3 regions of the Pseudomonas sp. HK3 genome follow, and region 3 is predicted to be linked to each of the others. Evidence: predicted binding sites of a transcription regulator. Region 3 holds the regulator's gene; each other region holds the start of a gene.
What was found. The regulator LexA, encoded in region 3, represses DNA repair genes until DNA is damaged. The targets are predictions, from matches to a motif close to CTGTNTNNNNANACAG.

Region 1 (8,306 bases), on a different contig from region 3:
GTGGATGGTTTCCGTAATTACCTTAAAACCCAATTTACGGTACCAGCGGAGCACTTATTTGTGGACCGTGCGCAGTTGCTTACGTTAACAGCCCCTGAAATGACGGTATTAACGGGCGGCTTGCGCGTACTGGGCGCCAATACAGAGCAAGTAAATCATGGTGTGTTTACGGATCAGCCTGAAGTATTAAGCAATGATTTCTTTGTGCACCTTCTTGATATGGAAACCAAATGGCAAGCCACATCAAAAGACGAGCAAACGTTTGAAGGTGTTGATCGCAACAACGGTAAGGTGAAATGGACAGGTACACGAGCAGATCTTGTATTTGGTTCAAACTCTCAATTGCGTGCCATTGCTGAGGTTTATGCGAGCTCTGACGCTAAGGCGCGTTTTGTAGAAGACTTTGTTAAAGCGTGGGATAAGGTGATGAATCTAGATCGTTTTGATCTTGCTTAATCAAACCGCGTTGTAGCAATAAAAAACCACGGCTAGTGATAGCCGTGGTTTTTATTTGTTTTCAATTAACCCGAAATATAACGCTAATCTTTATAAAAGTAAGATAAGGCTTCCATTACTTCAACGGATGTTTTTGCGTTTACTTTTTTCTCTAGTAACGGGCGACCAGTGTTATCGAGCACTTCATAATGCCCCGTCTGATAAGTGACAACCTGATAATCTTTTTCGATCACGGCATAGTTTACATAACTGCCCACGACACTCCATGATTCACGCTCAGTTTCTAGCAAATTATGCCCTAAACTATAAGCGCTTTTAGGTGCGGACGTTTGGAATAAGTCTTCCATTAATGTCACGCTTAAATCACTGTGTGTTGTACGGTGATTATAAGTAGATTTTGTTTTACCAGGCCAATGAATAACAAGCGGAACATGCACTTGAGCCGGAGTAAAGTTACTGCCATGGCCCCAGTAATTTAAACCGTTATCATTGAATTCTTGCCCGTGATCACTGGTAACGATGACCACGGTGTTGTCTAAGATATTTTTATCTTTGAGTTGCTGTAATACACGGCCAAGTTGTTTGTCTACTTGGTACGCGGCATTTTTGTATAAATTAAAATAGGGCGTAGCGTCAAAGTCGTTGTTTAGCGATAAGTGATCAATACGCTTCCAAGCGGGTTGAAATGGCTTTTCTGCATCTTCGGGGGTCGAGAAACCATGAATGCCATCATAAAATAAAAAGCCAAAAAAGGGTGACTCTTCATTTTTGGATTCTCGTTGTTCGATAAAGTCGATCCAATCATTGGTGATTTGCTCATCACGCTGCCAAGGTGTATTACCCGGCGTACTTAGAGGAAAGTCATTAATGCCCGCAAATACAGTACGATCAAACGCCGGTTGGGTTAAGGGCGCGGCTGCATGAATGCTAATATCATAATTATGTTTTTGAAAAGTATCCATTATCACAGGCGATGTTTGGCTTGATGAAAACGCATCCCAGTAAGTACCGGGGATACCGTAAAACATATTAAAAACGCCGGTTCGCGTAGAGTTGCCACCGCTAATGTGGTTATTAAATATGCGACTGTTTTGATCTTCGCTCAATGCCCAATAATTTGGCATCACATCTTTCTGCAAAATATCAAAGCGAGTTGAATCGAGTAATATCAATAATACATTCAATTCTGGCGTTTTTGTTTCAATGGTTGTTTTTGGGTACTTAACATTTGTTGAGTTTGAGAGTTTAAATTCATGGCGGTTTTCACGAATGCTTTGAGCATCAATTAAACCATTACTGAGCAACGCTTCTTTGCCTGTTGCAGGAGAATACATGGGAACATGACGAACCAATGAGGTAATACGTTGGTCGTATTGAGCATCGGCATAAAGGTGCAATATGTTGCTGCCTAAAAGTGCAATGAAAAATACTAGGAAGTAATATTTCTTGTGTTGACTAAAAATAGGGCGATGCGTGTTTAACCAAACCCACTTATCAATGTAAAAATATAGTGCATAGATACCCACTAAAAACCCGACAACAATTAACCAAGTAAACCAAGATAATTCAATGATTTGATTACCGCCTTGAATCAGCATTTCGAAAACAAAGCCTGTAATATGAAATCGATATTGGGCATATACAAAGGTATCTGCAATTAATAACACCGTGCCAATTGTGGCGACAATAATGGCCATATGACGAATGGCTTTGCTGGCTTTGGGAATAATTAAACCTAGCGGTAAGATAAGCAGAAGAAAAAACAACAAACTCATTAATGTAAAATGGCTAAATATCCCAGTAGAGATAAAAAATAAGGCTTTTACACTATCAATGGAAGGCATGTAGTGAATAAAACGCGTTGCGATAAGGCTCAGAATGATGCCTGTGATTGCACTGAACCCAACGCCCCAGTTTATGACCGTTTTTCGTTCGCCCATGGTGATCCTTAAAAATTTAATGACGGTTATATGAAAAGTGGGTGAATATTATAGATTTTTGCAGATATCTGCAGTGCTTTGTCTAACGTTAGGCTGAAATAATCTGTTTGTGAAAAGGGTTTGGGGTTTTGTATGTATGAGTTATGTATGAGCCTTGCTTACGGAACGTATTTTGATGAATTTAGTTTACTGGTGAGTGAAAAACATACAAATCTTTCTATGCTAAATCGTTCTAAATTAATTCTTGCGAAAATTAATCCATGTGTTTAAATACTGGTTATATTTACAGTAATTTAAAATTCTGCCTCGCAGACCTAAAACGGATAACGATAATAAGGTGAAGAAAAACATGGATCAAAATCGCCAAAAAGCCCTAGACGCCGCCCTTAGCCAAATTGAACGCCAGTTCGGTAAAGGCGCCATAATGAAAATGGGTGATCAACCACGTGAAGCTATTCCTGCAGTTTCGACGGGTTCTCTTTCTTTAGACATTGCGTTAGGCATAGGCGGTTTACCATACGGCCGTATTGTTGAGATCTATGGACCTGAATCTTCTGGTAAGACGACCATGTGTCTTTCTACCATGGCACAGGCACAAAAACAGGGTAAAACAGTCGCTATCGTCGATGCAGAGCATGCACTTGATCCGCTATATGCAGAAAAACTAGGCATCGATTTAGATAGCCTACTTGTTTCTCAGCCAGATACTGGCGAACAAGGACTAGAGATTGTTGATAGCTTAGTACGTTCCGGTGCTGTTGATATGATCGTAGTGGATTCGGTTGCGGCATTAACCCCAAGAGCCGAAATTGAAGGCGACATGGGTGACCACCACGTAGGTTTACAAGCACGTTTAATGTCACAAGCGCTTCGTAAATTAACTGCCAATGTTAAAAATGCTAATTGCATGGTTATCTTCATTAACCAAATTCGTATGAAAATTGGTGTGATGTTCGGTAACCCTGAAACCACAACCGGTGGTAATGCACTTAAATTCTACTCCTCTGTTCGTTTAGACATTCGCCGTACAGGCTCGGTAAAAAATGGCGATGAAGTGACCGGTAATGAAACACGTGTGAAAGTGGTTAAAAATAAAGTGGCACCGCCGTTTAAACAAGCTGAATTCCAAATCATGTATAACCAAGGTATTAACCGTGGTGCAGAAATTATTGATCTGGGTGTTAAGCTTGGCTTGGTTGATAAGGCCGGTGCTTGGTATGCATATAAAGGCGATAAGATTGGCCAAGGTAAAGCAAATGCTTGTGTTTATCTTCAAGAAAATCCAGCAATCCAAGAAGAAATTGAAGCCCAGATTCGCTCTCAATTATTAGTCGTGGCAGATACTAAAAAACCAGACGATAAAGAATCGAAGCCTAAAGCAAGTAAAAAAACTGAAGAGCCAGAAGTGAGTGAAGAAGCTTAATTGAGCTTTTCAAATCGTATAAAAAGGCCAGCAATGCTGGCCTTTTTATTTCATGAGATTTTATTTAATACATATAAAATAAGCACTTATAACGCTAGGTTTCCTCATAGCGTCCTCTCTTTCCTCCATTTTAGTATTTCTATAAAATTAATACCAAAGAACTAGATAGCTTAAGCATTGTTATAAGTGCTTTCTTTGGCATATGAATTTCTGCTAGTGTGCAAATCGTTCCTGCATCTAAGTGTTGCTTCCTCAGTAGTCATGTCTTTTCGACTTGTGATCTTATGCTTAAGGTTTCTACTTTCCTCTCGTACGCAATAGCGTGTACTGAATTGTAAATGGATGTGTTTGGTTGCTCTTTGAGTACACATCAAAAATGAACTTTATCAATATACGAAAATGACAAACAAGGAACCCTTATGCGCACAGTTCTGTTTTTATGTGGCCTTTTAATAACGATTAGTGCCTGCTCGAGTGGTGATTCAGCGGATGAGCCCACACTTAAATCCAGTGCAGGATCATCTCAACAAGTAACGAGCGTCCCAAAAAATGGAGGCAGGCCTTTTACACAAGAAGAAAAAGCAGACATAGCGTATCTGCAAAAACATGCAAAACCGTCCGCGCCTTACCAATTAGATATGACTCATCCTCAACAATATCGCCATGTGATCAATACGTTTAAGCGCAGTGGGATAACCGCTGATACTCACCCTCATCTTATGAGTCTATTAGCAAAAGCGAACAAGATGAAGACAGATGAACCTAGTCATCCTGTGTTGGCTGTTAATGAAACATTAGGTACACCACAAACCCTTAATTACATTAATTCGATGAATTTAACCGCTTCATCACCGAATACGTTTGATGCTAACGGTCTATCATCAGCAAATGGGGGAACAGATACCAGTACGGTAGTAATGGAACTTTATCTTACTGAAACGGGCCATGTGTATGCGACAAATCAAGATTCGCAGCATGCCGCTGGGGTTAACTTTAATGTACCGGTTAATGGTGCAGTGCCTACGGGAACGACAAATTCAACGACTAAAGCACAGGCTACTTTTGCATATGTGCCAAAGGGCAGTGCACCAGGTACGCCACCGATTGTCAGTTATTTTTATTCTGAAGATAGCGTTGACCCTACTACGGCCTGTATGACAAAACCGAATTATTGCGTGCGTGATAACGCAAACAACTGTGTTGTTGGAGAATATGAAACAAGTTGTACCAATACAAATCCAAATAATGCGACAGCTATTAAGGTTTGTTATTCCCGAGGTGGTCAGGGTGAGTGTGATTATTATAATCAGACGCCTAATCATCCAACAAACTTTATTTTTCCTTTAGAGGGAAGTGCCACATTTGCAAATGAGGTTGTGAGTCCTCCTGTTGGTATTGTAACGATAACGTTGCAAAATCCATCCCAGGGGGGCGGTTGTTATTTGGTTTTCCAAGAAGCGCAGCCTCTTGATTCAACTATTTGGACCGTGAGTGATCAAACCTTAAATTGGAATTACGCGGCAGCTTCATTCCCTGATCCTAATAGTTGTCTTGAATACTATAACAGCACAACAACATTATTAAATGTTTCCGTTGATGGCGTTGCTCTACAGGGAAGCGGTAGCGGTGCCCCACCGATTGGTGGCTTTCGTTTCACAAGCGATCGCAATCAAATAGGGCAGGATGGAATATATATTGTGCCCCCTATTGAAATTCAGCAAGGGTGTTTTGCCGAAGGGGCTGACATCTTAATGGCTGATGGTAGCTTAAAAAAAGTAGAAGACTTTACTGCTGATAAAACAGAGTTAGTGCGAGGTGCCGAAGGCAGTGTTCTGACTGTATTAGGAACGAGTAAGGGAATTGAATCAAAGCCAATGGTGCGTATCAAAACAGATGGCGGTCATGAATTATTAGTAACAGAAACTCATGCAATTGTACTCATTGATGGCGCCAAAGTGGCAATGGACGTTGTTGTTGGAGATAAAATTAATGTGCAAAAGGGCACTGCAAACGTTAGTCATGTTAGTCGCGAAGATTATGATGGAAAAGTCTATCATTTGATTTTAAGTGAGCGAAAAGCATCGTTAGCGGCGTCAGGGACGTTATACGCAAATGGAATATTGACAGGTGACTTACGCATGCAAGAGGCATTAATAGCCGCTGAATACGAGAAGCTATCCAGTGATCCTGATCATGTATACAAGCGTCTTCCAAAAGAATGGCATGAAGATTATCGACTTCATTTAGAAAGAAAAAAAAATAAGATCGATTTATATATCAAAGCGTAAAGTTGTTACGCGCTGATAGTGCTTACCTATGCAATCAAAATTGCAGCTTGTTGGGCCAATCATTTTTTGAATGATAAAAAGCTCTGAATTACAGAACCGTATGACTTTACACAGCGATCAGTCCCTAGATAAAGCGGAGAATGCTTATGGGAATGGATGTCCCCGTTGTTAATAAAGTGAGCTATGACGGTACGCAGGTTAAAGTTTGGTGGAGCAGTGTCACGTCTAGCAATGTTACCGGTTATAAAATATTGGTGGCGTCTAGTGATAGCGGAACTGTTTATGAGAGTGATTTAATCTCAGGTCGTCAATCAAATTTTGGTATGTTGTCTTTTTTGAAACCGCTCGATACTAATATTGTGTATACGCTTCAGGTGCAGTCACAGACTGCATCCGGGTCTGATCTTGCCAGTCTACAAGTGGCAATGTTAACACGGTTACCTGTTTTGCGTAGAGCTGTGTATAACGGGAAAAGTTTAGATTTTGAATTTGATCCTGTGCCAGAGACGGCGTCTGGCGGATATTCGTTACGAGTGACCTCTCAGAACACAGGTTCTACTTATACTGGATTAATAACTAACCCAAATGCTACTCAAGGAAAAATTGGTGCGGATGTTTTACCTCAAGGAGGATTAGATCGCGCTCAGCAGTGGGTTGTTACTGTGTGTGCAGAAGGGGCCGATTCCTGTGAAGCATGTACCGTCGATTCAGATCTCCCAATGCCCTTAACTGAATTGAGTGTTAATAATGTTTCTTATCGAGAAGATGGATCTTTGCTTGCAAGTTGGCAGGCATTGTCAGGTATTGATAATTATGTGATTCAAGTGGCTTCGTTTGCTGATGGCAGTGTTTATGAATTATTGGTGGCGGGTAGTGCTGCTACAGATGGAGCAATATCATTCCCTTTTCCACTTTATACCGAGCAAAATTATACATTTCAATTGTTGGGTTTAACGAATGGTGGTGTGGGTGTTGCCACATTAATGCAAAGTATTATTACGTCGGCTCCTCAAATTCAAAATGGGAACTATGATGGTTCATCTATTCATTTAACGTGGCTGGCATCGAGCAATATAGCTGTGACGGCATACCAGTTAAAAATAATATCCTTATCAACAGGTCAGACATTTGAAAATACGGTGTCAGGTTTAACCACGGCAACGGGCAGCGTGGAAACATCAGCCTTGGATGCGTCACAAGAATGGGTTGCTATAGTAAGTGCCACGGCTGATGGAATGATTGAAGGGCAAAGTAAGCAATATTCATTATTAGTATTGCCCATTACAATTAATGCCGTGTCTTATGATGGCACTCAGCTAATAACACAATGGACGAATCAGGATAATAGTGCAGTAATTGCATATAGGGCATCTTTGCTACGTGGCAACGATGTTGTGCAATCGGTTGAGGTGAATAATTCCTTAGCAAGTTCCACCGTCATCTCATTAATATCGGCACTGGTTGATTCCAACTTACACTATTAAGATTTATGCCCTTGCTAACAACGGTGCATCAACCTCATCAATAAGCGATTCTTTATTGACACAAATGCCCGCCATTCAATATGCCGTCTATGAGGGTAATAAAGTGGTTGTTGCATGGGATACTTATAGTGGTGCTAGTCAATTTACGGCGGCTGTTTTTTCAAAAAAAGCAGAAACCTACTACGCAAAAACAGAAAATAGTGGCGCGGCTGTTAGTACAACAATAGATGTTCCTGGAACCTTAGGTGATCAAGCTGATTATTTATTTCAACTATCAGTCAGCACAGATAACGGCATCGTTATTCAAACACCTGTTACCGCATTATCAACCAATCTTGTTTCGCTTAATTCACTCGTATATGACGGAACCGTGATTACGGGTCAGTGGGACCCTGTGACTGATGCAGTAGCGACGATTATCGGTTATCAATTAAAAGTGGTTGCGCAAGGCTCTGGTACCACGTTTAAAGCTGAAAGTCATAACCCTCAACAAAGTACGTTAACAATTAATGATTTAGGTGGTGGTTTGTCTCCTGCAGAAACCTATAAAGGATTTTTAGTTGTAGAAAATGAAAATAATACGAGCGCATGGGGTCTTAATAAAACATTACCTGCAGCTGTGCCGATATTATCTTATGCCAGTTATGATGGTGATAGTATTCAAGCGGGCTGGCAAGCCGTATCAGTAAGCGAAGATACGGTATCAGGTTACCTG
Region 2 (8,306 bases), 1.5 Mb from region 3:
ATTTTTCTCTCCGTCAGTGTTCATGGGGCTTTCAGCCCGAACAACACATTAAATTCTGTTAGTCGCTGCAAAAAGCGTCCTGTCATAGCCACATATATGACGACAATCGGCGTTAACTTAGAGCGATTTGTGGGCTGATTATACGTGGCAATTTCATTTTTCGCGATGCCTATTCTAGGATCACATGCAGACCATCCCTCATATTGTCCACTCGCCTCAAAAAACCCTTATTCCATCAGGGTTACACTTAACAGCCCATTAGTTAAGCACTGACGATGAGCCCACTCACCTCACTCAAACAGAGGTGGTTTTTAGCTTTTTATTGAATAGCCACTGTTTAACCAGTAGTGCCGTAATAGGGAACGTGATGACATACAGCCACACCACATCAAATGCGATATCAAATACCAGCCAATAAGCGAGTGTTACTCCAATAGCGGAATCCAACTGATCCAGTGCGATGAACCAGTACTTTTTGTCTGCCGGCACATGCCCGGCTTCGATGCCAATGCGGCGCTTAAAAAAGGAATTGGGGAGTTCACCCAAAATATAGCCCACACCCGCAACAAACCCCAATAGCACTAGATGCCAGCCACTCAATAAAAGCGGCCCCAATAAACCTTGCCCAAATACAAATTCAAACAACATCTCTAATGGGTATAAACAAGCACCACCCAATGCCGTTAATGTCGGCACCAGTATTACACCGCGCCATGTTTTGTTGGCGCCAAACCAGTTACGCTGAATCGGAATAGCCAGCATGCTCAAATCATTGCGAGTAACCATCAGCATGTGCAAAACACCGCCAATAACCACAGGGATCTGTAAATACAGAGCCAGCAGTAATATATTTAAAGGCGACTGCCCACCAAACTGCTGTAACTCAAGTAAAGCAAAAACGGCAAAGCCTGTTATGGTCAAACATAAAATTTGGGCTAAAGAGCGGAATTTAAAAAAGGGCTTAGAGACCACCATATAAAAACTAAACACAAACAGCATGATCGCCAATAATATGTGGGCAACATACAAACCAAATACTGTTTCGCTCAACATTGCTCCTGCTAAAATAAAGACACTCCAAAAAACAGGCATGCCCAAATAGCTCAAGCTTTTATTACCATCATCACTATTGGTTTCAACATTACCAATTTGATTAAATACCGATAACCGCACACTGCCTGCTGCGATCATTAATAATATAAAGGCACAATAGTAACCATCGAATCCCCATTGCAGCATCATCACTGTCGGTGCCACTAAGTAAATGAGCATATCCATAAAGCCATCAAGGTAACGGCCAAATTCTCGCTCTAAGCCATATTTACGCGCCAGCATGCCATCAAGCGCATCTGCCGTCATGGCCACAAACAATAGCGCCATGGCAAAATAGAGGTGATATTTCATCGCGCACATTATCGAAAAAAATGTGGTGATCACACTCGACAGCGTTAGCAGGTCAATTCGATTCAAGCGCACGATAAATAAGGGGGACTTACTACTCATAATTTTTAACTACCAACACAGAGCACAACTTAAAAATGTTTTTCATCTTTAGCGGCTGGTTTTTTGTAATGTATTACGTAACGTAACGCGATCTATTTTACTATTATGTCGGCCGTCCACGGACATACATGCAATAACGTTCACATGAATATCAACAATACCGGCTGACGTTAATACGTTATCAACTTTGTTTTGCATTACACCTGAAAGTGGTTGTATACGTTGCTGTGTTGTTTCAACAAAAAGATGCAGTTCATCATCAACACTGATTAATGCCGTACGCGATATGCCTTCGATGTTGTCCAGTGCTTGCTCTAGTGGATAAGGTTGTATGATATTGCCATCAATTGATAACGTATCATTTACTCGTCCCGTTAACCAAAGCCGCCCTAGCCCATCTAAAAAACCAGAATCGCCTGTGCGATGCCAAACCGAATATTGATTACTTTGAACACCTGCCACACGTTGAATCTTGTTTTCCGCATTGTGCCTGTTGCAGGAGAATACATGGGAACATGACGAACCAATGAGGTAATACGTTGGTCGTATTGAGCATCGGCATAAAGGTGCAATATGTTGCTGCCTAAAAGTGCAATGAAAAATACTAGGAAGTAATATTTCTTGTGTTGACTAAAAATAGGGCGATGCGTGTTTAACCAAACCCACTTATCAATGTAAAAATATAGTGCATAGATACCCACTAAAAACCCGACAACAATTAACCAAGTAAACCAAGATAATTCAATGATTTGATTACCGCCTTGAATCAGCATTTCGAAAACAAAGCCTGTAATATGAAATCGATATTGGGCATATACAAAGGTATCTGCAATTAATAACACCGTGCCAATTGTGGCGACAATAATGGCCATATGACGAATGGCTTTGCTGGCTTTGGGAATAATTAAACCTAGCGGTAAGATAAGCAGAAGAAAAAACAACAAACTCATTAATGTAAAATGGCTAAATATCCCAGTAGAGATAAAAAATAAGGCTTTTACACTATCAATGGAAGGCATGTAGTGAATAAAACGCGTTGCGATAAGGCTCAGAATGATGCCTGTGATTGCACTGAACCCAACGCCCCAGTTTATGACCGTTTTTCGTTCGCCCATGGTGATCCTTAAAAATTTAATGACGGTTATATGAAAAGTGGGTGAATATTATAGATTTTTGCAGATATCTGCAGTGCTTTGTCTAACGTTAGGCTGAAATAATCTGTTTGTGAAAAGGGTTTGGGGTTTTGTATGTATGAGTTATGTATGAGCCTTGCTTACGGAACGTATTTTGATGAATTTAGTTTACTGGTGAGTGAAAAACATACAAATCTTTCTATGCTAAATCGTTCTAAATTAATTCTTGCGAAAATTAATCCATGTGTTTAAATACTGGTTATATTTACAGTAATTTAAAATTCTGCCTCGCAGACCTAAAACGGATAACGATAATAAGGTGAAGAAAAACATGGATCAAAATCGCCAAAAAGCCCTAGACGCCGCCCTTAGCCAAATTGAACGCCAGTTCGGTAAAGGCGCCATAATGAAAATGGGTGATCAACCACGTGAAGCTATTCCTGCAGTTTCGACGGGTTCTCTTTCTTTAGACATTGCGTTAGGCATAGGCGGTTTACCATACGGCCGTATTGTTGAGATCTATGGACCTGAATCTTCTGGTAAGACGACCATGTGTCTTTCTACCATGGCACAGGCACAAAAACAGGGTAAAACAGTCGCTATCGTCGATGCAGAGCATGCACTTGATCCGCTATATGCAGAAAAACTAGGCATCGATTTAGATAGCCTACTTGTTTCTCAGCCAGATACTGGCGAACAAGGACTAGAGATTGTTGATAGCTTAGTACGTTCCGGTGCTGTTGATATGATCGTAGTGGATTCGGTTGCGGCATTAACCCCAAGAGCCGAAATTGAAGGCGACATGGGTGACCACCACGTAGGTTTACAAGCACGTTTAATGTCACAAGCGCTTCGTAAATTAACTGCCAATGTTAAAAATGCTAATTGCATGGTTATCTTCATTAACCAAATTCGTATGAAAATTGGTGTGATGTTCGGTAACCCTGAAACCACAACCGGTGGTAATGCACTTAAATTCTACTCCTCTGTTCGTTTAGACATTCGCCGTACAGGCTCGGTAAAAAATGGCGATGAAGTGACCGGTAATGAAACACGTGTGAAAGTGGTTAAAAATAAAGTGGCACCGCCGTTTAAACAAGCTGAATTCCAAATCATGTATAACCAAGGTATTAACCGTGGTGCAGAAATTATTGATCTGGGTGTTAAGCTTGGCTTGGTTGATAAGGCCGGTGCTTGGTATGCATATAAAGGCGATAAGATTGGCCAAGGTAAAGCAAATGCTTGTGTTTATCTTCAAGAAAATCCAGCAATCCAAGAAGAAATTGAAGCCCAGATTCGCTCTCAATTATTAGTCGTGGCAGATACTAAAAAACCAGACGATAAAGAATCGAAGCCTAAAGCAAGTAAAAAAACTGAAGAGCCAGAAGTGAGTGAAGAAGCTTAATTGAGCTTTTCAAATCGTATAAAAAGGCCAGCAATGCTGGCCTTTTTATTTCATGAGATTTTATTTAATACATATAAAATAAGCACTTATAACGCTAGGTTTCCTCATAGCGTCCTCTCTTTCCTCCATTTTAGTATTTCTATAAAATTAATACCAAAGAACTAGATAGCTTAAGCATTGTTATAAGTGCTTTCTTTGGCATATGAATTTCTGCTAGTGTGCAAATCGTTCCTGCATCTAAGTGTTGCTTCCTCAGTAGTCATGTCTTTTCGACTTGTGATCTTATGCTTAAGGTTTCTACTTTCCTCTCGTACGCAATAGCGTGTACTGAATTGTAAATGGATGTGTTTGGTTGCTCTTTGAGTACACATCAAAAATGAACTTTATCAATATACGAAAATGACAAACAAGGAACCCTTATGCGCACAGTTCTGTTTTTATGTGGCCTTTTAATAACGATTAGTGCCTGCTCGAGTGGTGATTCAGCGGATGAGCCCACACTTAAATCCAGTGCAGGATCATCTCAACAAGTAACGAGCGTCCCAAAAAATGGAGGCAGGCCTTTTACACAAGAAGAAAAAGCAGACATAGCGTATCTGCAAAAACATGCAAAACCGTCCGCGCCTTACCAATTAGATATGACTCATCCTCAACAATATCGCCATGTGATCAATACGTTTAAGCGCAGTGGGATAACCGCTGATACTCACCCTCATCTTATGAGTCTATTAGCAAAAGCGAACAAGATGAAGACAGATGAACCTAGTCATCCTGTGTTGGCTGTTAATGAAACATTAGGTACACCACAAACCCTTAATTACATTAATTCGATGAATTTAACCGCTTCATCACCGAATACGTTTGATGCTAACGGTCTATCATCAGCAAATGGGGGAACAGATACCAGTACGGTAGTAATGGAACTTTATCTTACTGAAACGGGCCATGTGTATGCGACAAATCAAGATTCGCAGCATGCCGCTGGGGTTAACTTTAATGTACCGGTTAATGGTGCAGTGCCTACGGGAACGACAAATTCAACGACTAAAGCACAGGCTACTTTTGCATATGTGCCAAAGGGCAGTGCACCAGGTACGCCACCGATTGTCAGTTATTTTTATTCTGAAGATAGCGTTGACCCTACTACGGCCTGTATGACAAAACCGAATTATTGCGTGCGTGATAACGCAAACAACTGTGTTGTTGGAGAATATGAAACAAGTTGTACCAATACAAATCCAAATAATGCGACAGCTATTAAGGTTTGTTATTCCCGAGGTGGTCAGGGTGAGTGTGATTATTATAATCAGACGCCTAATCATCCAACAAACTTTATTTTTCCTTTAGAGGGAAGTGCCACATTTGCAAATGAGGTTGTGAGTCCTCCTGTTGGTATTGTAACGATAACGTTGCAAAATCCATCCCAGGGGGGCGGTTGTTATTTGGTTTTCCAAGAAGCGCAGCCTCTTGATTCAACTATTTGGACCGTGAGTGATCAAACCTTAAATTGGAATTACGCGGCAGCTTCATTCCCTGATCCTAATAGTTGTCTTGAATACTATAACAGCACAACAACATTATTAAATGTTTCCGTTGATGGCGTTGCTCTACAGGGAAGCGGTAGCGGTGCCCCACCGATTGGTGGCTTTCGTTTCACAAGCGATCGCAATCAAATAGGGCAGGATGGAATATATATTGTGCCCCCTATTGAAATTCAGCAAGGGTGTTTTGCCGAAGGGGCTGACATCTTAATGGCTGATGGTAGCTTAAAAAAAGTAGAAGACTTTACTGCTGATAAAACAGAGTTAGTGCGAGGTGCCGAAGGCAGTGTTCTGACTGTATTAGGAACGAGTAAGGGAATTGAATCAAAGCCAATGGTGCGTATCAAAACAGATGGCGGTCATGAATTATTAGTAACAGAAACTCATGCAATTGTACTCATTGATGGCGCCAAAGTGGCAATGGACGTTGTTGTTGGAGATAAAATTAATGTGCAAAAGGGCACTGCAAACGTTAGTCATGTTAGTCGCGAAGATTATGATGGAAAAGTCTATCATTTGATTTTAAGTGAGCGAAAAGCATCGTTAGCGGCGTCAGGGACGTTATACGCAAATGGAATATTGACAGGTGACTTACGCATGCAAGAGGCATTAATAGCCGCTGAATACGAGAAGCTATCCAGTGATCCTGATCATGTATACAAGCGTCTTCCAAAAGAATGGCATGAAGATTATCGACTTCATTTAGAAAGAAAAAAATAAGATCGATTTATATATCAAAGCGTAAAGTTGTTACGCGCTGATAGTGCTTACCTATGCAATCAAAATTGCAGCTTGTTGGGCCAATCATTTTTTGAATGATAAAAAGCTCTGAATTACAGAACCGTATGACTTTACACAGCGATCAGTCCCTAGATAAAGCGGAGAATGCTTATGGGAATGGATGTCCCCGTTGTTAATAAAGTGAGCTATGACGGTACGCAGGTTAAAGTTTGGTGGAGCAGTGTCACGTCTAGCAATGTTACCGGTTATAAAATATTGGTGGCGTCTAGTGATAGCGGAACTGTTTATGAGAGTGATTTAATCTCAGGTCGTCAATCAAATTTTGGTATGTTGTCTTTTTTGAAACCGCTCGATACTAATATTGTGTATACGCTTCAGGTGCAGTCACAGACTGCATCCGGGTCTGATCTTGCCAGTCTACAAGTGGCAATGTTAACACGGTTACCTGTTTTGCGTAGAGCTGTGTATAACGGGAAAAGTTTAGATTTTGAATTTGATCCTGTGCCAGAGACGGCGTCTGGCGGATATTCGTTACGAGTGACCTCTCAGAACACAGGTTCTACTTATACTGGATTAATAACTAACCCAAATGCTACTCAAGGAAAAATTGGTGCGGATGTTTTACCTCAAGGAGGATTAGATCGCGCTCAGCAGTGGGTTGTTACTGTGTGTGCAGAAGGGGCCGATTCCTGTGAAGCATGTACCGTCGATTCAGATCTCCCAATGCCCTTAACTGAATTGAGTGTTAATAATGTTTCTTATCGAGAAGATGGATCTTTGCTTGCAAGTTGGCAGGCATTGTCAGGTATTGATAATTATGTGATTCAAGTGGCTTCGTTTGCTGATGGCAGTGTTTATGAATTATTGGTGGCGGGTAGTGCTGCTACAGATGGAGCAATATCATTCCCTTTTCCACTTTATACCGAGCAAAATTATACATTTCAATTGTTGGGTTTAACGAATGGTGGTGTGGGTGTTGCCACATTAATGCAAAGTATTATTACGTCGGCTCCTCAAATTCAAAATGGGAACTATGATGGTTCATCTATTCATTTAACGTGGCTGGCATCGAGCAATATAGCTGTGACGGCATACCAGTTAAAAATAATATCCTTATCAACAGGTCAGACATTTGAAAATACGGTGTCAGGTTTAACCACGGCAACGGGCAGCGTGGAAACATCAGCCTTGGATGCGTCACAAGAATGGGTTGCTATAGTAAGTGCCACGGCTGATGGAATGATTGAAGGGCAAAGTAAGCAATATTCATTATTAGTATTGCCCATTACAATTAATGCCGTGTCTTATGATGGCACTCAGCTAATAACACAATGGACGAATCAGGATAATAGTGCAGTAATTGCATATAGGGCATCTTTGCTACGTGGCAACGATGTTGTGCAATCGGTTGAGGTGAATAATTCCTTAGCAAGTTCCACCGTCATCTCATTAATATCGGCACTGGTTGATTCCACTTACACTATTAAGATTTATGCCCTTGCTAACAACGGTGCATCAACCTCATCAATAAGCGATTCTTTATTGACACAAATGCCCGCCATTCAATATGCCGTCTATGAGGGTAATAAAGTGGTTGTTGCATGGGATACTTATAGTGGTGCTAGTCAATTTACGGCGGCTGTTTTTTCAAAAAAAGCAGAAACCTACTACGCAAAAACAGAAAATAGTGGCGCGGCTGTTAGTACAACAATAGATGTTCCTGGAACCTTAGGTGATCAAGCTGATTATTTATTTCAACTATCAGTCAGCACAGATAACGGCATCGTTATTCAAACACCTGTTACCGCATTATCAACCAATCTTGTTTCGCTTAATTCACTCGTATATGACGGAACCGTGATTACGGGTCAGTGGGACCCTGTGACTGATGCAGTAGCGACGATTATCGGTTATCAATTAAAAGTGGTTGCGCAAGGCTCTGGTACCACGTTTAAAGCTGAAAGTCATAACCCTCAACAAAGT
Region 3 (8,306 bases):
GTCACTTCAGGACCAGGCCAGCCGAATAAACCCATTGCAACGGCACTAGAAAACACAACAATGCTAAACGTTGCCAATGTGCCCCACATGCCTTTTAAAGAGAAAAACAACAACACTAAAATGAGTAAAATCATAATAGGGTAAAGCTGCTTAATATCTTGCGCACTGGCTTCAGGAAATGCGTTATTGGTCATGGTTACGCCAGTCAAATAAAAGCCCACCTCTGGGTAGGCTTCTTCATATTTGGCCACCATTTCTCGCACAAAACCCACTACTTCAGGCACTTCTTGTGCTTGATTAATACCGGGTAAGTTAATGGTAATATTAATACCCGTTGCTTTACCGTCATACGCAATAAGATTACCGGCTAATATTGGGTCTATTAAGGCAACCGCTTTTTTCGCTTGAATCTCTTCTGGGGATAAATCAGCCGAATATTCAAATAAACTTTCAACGATCATGTCGTCTTCTTCAGCATAGGTATGCTGAAAGTTCGAAATCGAATCAACTCGACGACTATAAGGCACCTGCCATGATTCTTCGGTCAGTTCTTCGACTAATGTCAGAATGCGGGTATTAAAGACTTCACCATCTTTAGGCACCATGGCAATGAGGATATTATCAACTTTATTGTATTGGTCTTGCAAATCTTCAAAAGCTTGTAAATGCGGATTATCACTACTGAAAAATGCGCGATAATCGGCATTTAATTTGATATTTTTCGCACCATAGCCACTGGCACCAACCAGCAAAATGGCGGACAACACAACCGCCCAAGGGTGACGAACAAGCCACCAGGTTATTTTTTCAATCATGTGATTTCCTTATTGTTATATTTGTATTATTTAACGTAAAAGATTTGTTTAGCTTGTGCCTGAACCATTGCAAAATCATGACTAACATCGTCTCGCTTAGCACCAAGACCATCTAAAAAAATATGTAAAGATTCAAAAAAATAATGCTTGGGATCGTCAAAGCCGAATTTTGACATTTCCCAGTCGTTGGCCAGTACATCTTGTACTCCCCATTTCATGGCCCACCAACCAAACGCACCCACTTTAATTTTATCGGCACTGATATCAGTTTGATCCGTAAAAAGGCCAATCACACGGGACAAAATATTTTGATCAATGATTGAAATAGCGTGTTGATGTGACTCGGTGACTTTTTTCTGGAATTCGGGGGATTTCACCATAGACACCAGACCCGCTGTTTCTGATTCTTGTTCAGCGTTAATAAAAAATGCCCAACTCACCATCACCACTTTATGGCGCAAGCCTGCACTATTATTAAGTGCAATATCTATGAGCGAGATTAAGCGCTCACCACAGCGAATCACTAATTTCGCAAGTACATCTTCTTTACAACTAAAGTGTTGATAGATGGTTCCTTTTGAGTAATCGGTTTGATTAGCAATCGCTTGCATGTTTAAACCATGAAACCCATCTCTTTTTAGTAACGACAAAGCCACCTGAAGAATTAATTCTTCACGTTCCATACGCATTTGATCTTTATGGCTTATTGCTTGTACTGATTTCAATTGATTGTCACTTTTATTATTTTTTGACACGCTGTCATTTTTTGACGCGACGTCAAATTTAAAGATATTAGCCAATAAGGTCAACTGTTAATCATTAAACTATTTTTGAATACTTTACACATGTACAGTACTGTATATAATCACAATATGTATATAAAAACAGATAAGAAGCCATAATGATCAAACTTACCGCTCGCCAGCAAGAAGTATTGAATTTAATTAAACAATCCATTGAGACAACCGGCTTTCCCCCTACACGCGCAGAGATTGCAAAAGAGTTGGGATTTAAAAGCCCTAACGCCGCTGAAGAACACTTAAAAGCACTTGCACGTAAAGGCGCAATTGAAATGACACCCGGTGCTAGCCGCGGCATTCGCTTAGCAGAAGATCAAAGTGGCATCCCACTTATTGGTCGTGTCGCAGCAGGCGAACCTATATTGGCGCAAGAACATGTCGAGCGTTATGTTGAATTACCAAGAGAGTTTTTTAAACCAAGTGCAGACTTTTTACTTGAAGTGCATGGCGAGAGCATGAAAGAAATTGGCATTATGGATGGCGACTTAATTGCCGTGCACAAAACTAACCAAGCCAGCAATGGCCAGATTGTTGTGGCCCGTGTAGGTGAAGAAGTAACCGTTAAGCGTTTTCAAAAAGACAAACACATCGTGCAATTACTGCCTGAGAATCAAGACTTTCAACCAATTGTCATTGACCTGCAAACAGAATCTTTAGAGATTGAAGGCCTCTATGTTGGGGTTATTCGCCGACATATGCACTAGCCTACCCTAAACACTAGGCATAAAAAAACGCTGCATGGGCAGCGTTTTTTTGCTCTGAAAACGGGCTATTTAATGAAAAATACGCTCTTCATAATCGGCAATGGCGGATGTATCTTCAACATGCACACCACTTAGCTCACCTACTTTACGCACACCCGCTTCAATCATTGCTTTCGCAATTTCGACATGTTGCTCAGGGAAGCTGTCTTTCGCATCACCCGAAAAGGTAATGCGTACTAATGGCTCGCCTTCACCATCGCTACGTTTTAGCGCAATGTCGCCATCGTCTAATTCTACAATTTCAAATACAGCAGCCATAATAACTCTCGAAACTTGGTGACACGATATAAAGGGTGCGGAGTATATCACTGCAAAACAAGCACTCCAACGCCTAAAAAATCAGCAATTAGTTTTCTTGATAGTGCAAACGCATACGCTGAATGGTTTTTTCTAATTCAATCAACCAGTTACGCAATAAGTCAACATAGTCAGACTGGGTTGTAATTAATTGTACAGACTGTACCACCGCGCTTTCATCAAAGCCTGTCAGCAACATCCGGTTATATTGCGTCAATAATGCCGCCAACCAACTGTTTGGCTCTTGGCTTAAAAGGCTCAATTCATACAGTTCAGCCGGCAGTTCTTTACGGGCAAATAGCTCAGCCAACGTACCAAAAGGCGGTAATCGATATTGAGCGACAAGCTCATTAGAGAAAGACATCAAACCAGCGTAGAGATGCGACAACGCAGCTTCTTCTTGCTGGCGCTTCTCTTGGTCAGCGCTTTGCTCAGCTTGCTTTAAGCAAGAGCGAGCAAAGAACACCACCTGATTGGTACGGCTAACTGGGCTCATGATTAAAAGTTGATGCGTAAGCCAAAATGGCCCGCATTCACAACGTCAATGTCACCCTTTTCATCATCCGCTTCAACAAAGCGGTAGCCCAAATACACCATCGCAGTTGGCAGCAGCATGAACTCGACACGGGCACCCACATCAATTAGGTTCTCAGTCGTCGAGAAAGACAACACGCTTGGCGCATAATATAAATGGCCGCCAAAACCCAAACCGTTTAGTTCAGGTGGCATATAGCGCGCAAAACCACCAATGGCCAATGCACCACTGTCATTGGCATCGGTGAAATAACCGTAAAACTTACCGCCTACACCAATGCGCAAACTGCTTTGCTGGCTACGAACGTCAACTGCATTTAAACCAAGAGACACTAAATCGCCGTCATCTTCATGGTGTAAAAAACCAGCGGAAACATGCATAGGGCTACCCATACGCGTGGCGTCATAATCAAGACCCGCCATGCTGTCATTAATACTTAAATCCAGCGTGCCTCCGGCATAAACCGTTGAACTCATCAATAAACAGATTGGGGCCAATAGGCGCAGCAATTTCATGAATCACCTTTATTATAAATTTGTAAATGAAAGATGGCGCTATGATACGACATGACAAAGCATAAACCTAGTCGTCGATTGCGTACTAGTAGGCTGATTTGAAACAAAAAAAATGGCTCACAGAATTTCCTCTGCGAGCCATTCTTCAGGCCATCAATGCTTAGTCGTCTAGTAAACCAACTAATAGTTTATTGATGCGATCCACATAACCTGCCGGATCCTGCAACTGGCTACCTTCTGCTAGTTGCGACTGCTCATAAATGATATCTGCCATTTCAGCAAAGCGGGCTTCATCACTTTGTTTATCCATTTTCACAATCAATGGGTGCTCAGTATTTATTTCAAGCACACGCTTAGCTTCTGGTAATGCTTGGCCGGCGGCTTCCATCATACGGCGCATTTGCATGCCCATATCATCTTTACCCACCACTAAGCACGCAGCCGATTCAGTCAAACGAGTTGAAATACGTACATCTTCAACTTTATCGCCTAGGGTGGTTTTAATACGACCAATTAGGCTTTCGTTTTCTTTTTCAGCTTTTTCTTGTTCCGCTTTATCGGTGTCGTCTAATGCTAGATCACCTTTAGTAATGTCTTCAAAGGTTTTGCCTTTGAATTCACTTAGGTGAGAGATCATCCACTCATCAACGCGATCGGTTAACAATAGAACTTCAAGACCTTTTTTACGGAACACTTCTAAATGCGGGCTACGTGAAGCCGTTAAATAGTTTTCAGCTGTTAGGTAATAAATTTTATCTTGGCTATCGTCTGCACGCTCAAGGTAAGTATCTAGTGATACCGATTGCTTGTCGTCTTCGCCTTTAGTTGACATAAAGCGGAATAGCTCAGCAATTTTTTCTTTGTTGGCGAAATCATCTGCTGGGCCTTCTTTAAGCACTTGGCCAAACCCATCCCAAAATGTTTGGTATTGCTCTGGGTCTTTTTTAGCCAGCTTTTTCAGCATGTCTAAAATACGTTTTGTCAGCGCAGTACGCATTGACGTAATGCTGGCATTTTCTTGTAGTATTTCACGGCTTACGTTAAGCGGTAAGTCATTACTGTCAACCACACCTTTAATGAAACGCAAGTAAGGTGGTAGGAACTGCTCTGCATCGTCCATGATAAAGACGCGCTGAACGTACAATTTTAAACCACGGTTGCCTTCACGGTTCCATAGATCAAACGGTGGACGCTTAGGCACATACAACAAACTGGTGTACTCAAGTTTGCCTTCTACCTTGTTATGAGACCACGTTAATGAGTCTTCATAGTCATGTGCAATGTGCTTGTAGAACTCTTGGTATTCTTCGTCTTTAACATCAGACTTGCTACGTACCCAAAGCGCTTTGGCACTGTTTACCGCTTCCCACTCGTCTTCAGCAGGGGCTTCGTCTTCACCAGTATGCTCTTTAATCATTTGCACAGGCACAGCAATATGATCTGAATATTTTTTAACAAGATTACGCAGGCGGAAACCATCTGCGAACTCTTTTTCATCGGCTTTTAAGTGCAACGTAATTTGCGTACCACGACCGGCTTTTTCAGTGGCTTCTATCGTGAAGTCACCCTCACCGGCTGACGTCCAAAGAACCGCCTCTTTTGTATCGCTACCTGCACGACGAGTCAATACTTCTACTTTATCCGCCACAATGAACGAGCTATAAAAGCCCACACCAAATTGGCCAATCATGTTTGCATCTTTTTTCTCGTCGCCTGATAATTTTTCTAAAAACGCAGACGTACCTGATTTCGCAATCGTACCTAGGTTCTCGATGACCTCATCACGATTCATACCAATGCCGTTATCTGAAATAGAAACCGTATTGGCTTCTGCGTCAAACTGAATGCTCACTTTGATCTCTGGGTCGCTTTCGAACAAGCTATCATCATTTAACGCTTCGAAGCGCAGCTTATCGCAGGCATCCGATGCATTCGAAATTAATTCACGTAGGAAGATCTCTTTGTTGGAATATAGAGAGTGAATCATTAAATGAAGCATTTGCTTCACTTCGGTTTGAAAGCCTAAGGTTTCTTTTTGAGCTGTTGTCATAAAGCCTCACTGTCCTTTATAAAAAAACGCTGAGGGACTTATATATGGGCAGGAATTTGGAATTCAAGGGGATTTTTTCAATGAAGGTGAGAATCACCTGTTTAAAGGCCGTCTGCCGATAAGTTGTTAATAAGCTGTATGTTATGCATACACCATGCGGAGTATGCACGCGCAATCGCTCAGTTATGAGCTGAATAAACCAGCGGAACCCGCAATCTCACACTTGCCACCAGCAATATTCAATACACTTATAAGCTCACCGACCACACTGCCACTACCTTGCATTAAAGCAAGCCTGAAAAACGCATGACGCCAAAGCCAGTTAATCCCCTAAGGTGCCAATAAAAAGTGCGCACGGGCCGTGGCAACGGCTTCTTCACGTTTTGTCTGCCAAGCATTGATGATCACATTAGCCACACGGGAACCTTGACGAATGACTTGGCACTCGGCGAAAGTATCTCGACCACCGCGTACAGCGCGTAAATAGTCCAATGAGAAATCCACGATCTTCGGCATGGCTGGTGTGTCCAGCATCATTAATAAATGAATCGCTGCCGACATCTCCATAAAGCCGCCCACGACACCACCATGCACAGCAGGCAAAATTGGGTTGCCGATATTGCTCGGGTTATCGGGTAGTTTAAAAATCACATCATTGCCAAAGCGCTGAAAATCAATGCCGATCAACTGGGCATACGGAATCGCATCGACCACAGGTTTATAATCACCACCTTCGTGGGCGGCTTGTAAAAGTGCTTTAAAATTCGACATATTATTTCCCTGCCCCCTGCTTAGCATCCAGCAGACTGGCACCTAAAACGGCATTTTTAAAATCAGGTGGTGATAAGTGAGAGCCAATACGCATGAACGTGCCCACACAATTGGCCACAGGTTCATTCACATCACCTTGATGCACCGTGCAACGGGTAAACACCACATGACGGCTCACACGGTATGCTTCGGCAAACGCAAAAATAGACTTTTTCGGCTCCGCCGCGCGCACGTAATCAACACGCAGATCTAACGTTGGGCACAGCTCAAACTCTGGCAATGCATTGATCACCATGGTGCCGCAGGCGGTATCCATTAATGTGGTCAGTACACCACCGTGAATCACCCCCGTGGATGGGTTGCCCACATGCTGCTCATTATAAGGCAGCTCAATGGTAAGGCTTTCTTTGCTCGCCTCTTTTATTTGCATGCCTAACACCTGGCAATGCTTTAACAAACCAACAAAACGCTGGGCACGACCTAAATATGGGTTGCTCTCGCTCATGGCTCTCTCAATAAGTTAATTAGATATTCTAAGAATAGACTGAATATTTGCCGCGGTTTATACAACAAAATGCGCCAACATTGTAGGCAGCAGGCCCTAATGTCACATTAAGCCCATCAATATGAGCGCATTTATCAAACCAAAGCCACTTTGATTAAAAATTGTAATCTTAAAGGCAATAATTTATCGCTGTACTGCACGCACAATCAGCCTATATTCCGCACTTTCACACCCATCAATGAACACTCATTAAATTTAACCCAGTAGGAGCATCACACACTGATGCAGATTCAACCTAAGGACTACTACGAAGGCGATACCTTCGAACGCATTAAAAAGCACGCTGACACACTAGACACACCTTGTTTAGTGATCGACACCGCGATGTTTGCTCGCCAACTAGATGAATTAATGGCGTGCTTTCCTTATGCAAAAACTTACTACGCAATTAAAGCCAACCCCGCTGAAGCGCTATTAAGAATTTTGGATGATCGCGGTTGTAACTTTGACGTGGCCTCACGTTATGAGCTCGACAAAGTGCTGTCTATTGGTGTGAAAGGTGATCATATTAGCTACGGCAATACCATCAAAAAAGCGAAAGACGTCCGCTACTTCCATGAGAAAGGGGTTGATTTGTTCGCCACTGACTCAGAAGCCGACTTACGTAACATTGCCCAAGCTGCACCGGGTGCACGCGTATTTGTGCGCATTTTAACCGAAGGTTCACAAACCGCAGACTGGCCGCTGTCGCGTAAATTTGGCTGCCAAACTGACATGGCACTCGACCTTTGCGTATTAGCAAAGGAACTTGGCTTAGTGCCTTACGGTATTTCGTTTCATGTGGGCTCACAACAGCGTGACATTGGTGCATGGGATTCAGCCATTGCTAAAGTAAAATGGATCTTCGAGCGCTTACAAGAAGAGCACGGCATTCAGCTTAAAATGGCAAACTTGGTTGGTGGTTTTCCGGCTAACTACATGAGCCGAACAAACGACTTAAAAACTTACTCAAAAGAAATCACCCGTTTCTTGAGCGAAGACTTTGACGATAACTTCCCAGAAATCATTCTGGAACCAGGTCGCTCATTAATCGCTAACGCAGGTGTCTTAGTGAGTGAAGTAGTATTAATCAGCCGTAAAAACCGCACCGGTTTAAACCGCTGGGTATTCACTGACATTGGTAAATTTGGCGGCCTAATCGAAACCATGGACGAAGCCATCAAGTACCCAGTGTACGTTGAAAAACAAGGCGAA

Region 1: recA (recombinase RecA) is a predicted target of LexA. The motif match lies at 2,670-2,685, and genes of this name have one in related genera.
Region 2: recA (recombinase RecA) is a predicted target of LexA. The motif match lies at 2,892-2,907, and genes of this name have one in related genera.

The regions. Positions count from the first base shown of each region.
Region 1 covers NZ_JBREXD010000001.1:26,773-35,078, reverse strand. Annotated here, with positions in the region: gene katG (catalase/peroxidase HPI) at 1-456, shown strand, start outside; gene ACU6U9_RS00100 (DUF3413 domain-containing protein) at 540-2,396, opposite strand; gene recA (recombinase RecA) at 2,746-3,819, shown strand; gene ACU6U9_RS00090 (Hint domain-containing protein) at 4,239-6,107, shown strand; gene ACU6U9_RS00085 (hypothetical protein) at 6,254-7,591, shown strand; gene ACU6U9_RS00080 (hypothetical protein) at 7,656-8,306, shown strand, end outside.
Region 2 covers NZ_JBREXD010000003.1:1,484,579-1,492,884, reverse strand. Annotated here, with positions in the region: gene ACU6U9_RS22500 (CDP-archaeol synthase) at 295-1,503, opposite strand; gene ACU6U9_RS22495 (hypothetical protein) at 1,552-1,965, opposite strand; gene ACU6U9_RS22490 (DUF3413 domain-containing protein) at 1,902-2,618, opposite strand; gene recA (recombinase RecA) at 2,968-4,041, shown strand; gene ACU6U9_RS22480 (Hint domain-containing protein) at 4,461-6,302, shown strand; gene ACU6U9_RS22475 (hypothetical protein) at 6,474-8,306, shown strand, end outside.
Region 3 covers NZ_JBREXD010000003.1:27,681-35,986, reverse strand. Annotated here, with positions in the region: gene ACU6U9_RS15470 (efflux RND transporter permease subunit) at 1-815, opposite strand, end outside; gene ACU6U9_RS15465 (TetR/AcrR family transcriptional regulator) at 842-1,540, opposite strand; gene lexA (transcriptional repressor LexA) at 1,717-2,319, shown strand; gene ACU6U9_RS15455 (hypothetical protein) at 2,389-2,637, opposite strand; gene ACU6U9_RS15450 (DUF6586 family protein) at 2,726-3,172, opposite strand; gene ACU6U9_RS15445 (YfaZ family outer membrane protein) at 3,175-3,726, opposite strand; gene htpG (molecular chaperone HtpG) at 3,887-5,776, opposite strand; gene ACU6U9_RS15435 (PaaI family thioesterase) at 6,107-6,547, opposite strand; gene ACU6U9_RS15430 (PaaI family thioesterase) at 6,549-7,052, opposite strand; gene ACU6U9_RS15425 (type III PLP-dependent enzyme) at 7,335-8,306, shown strand, end outside.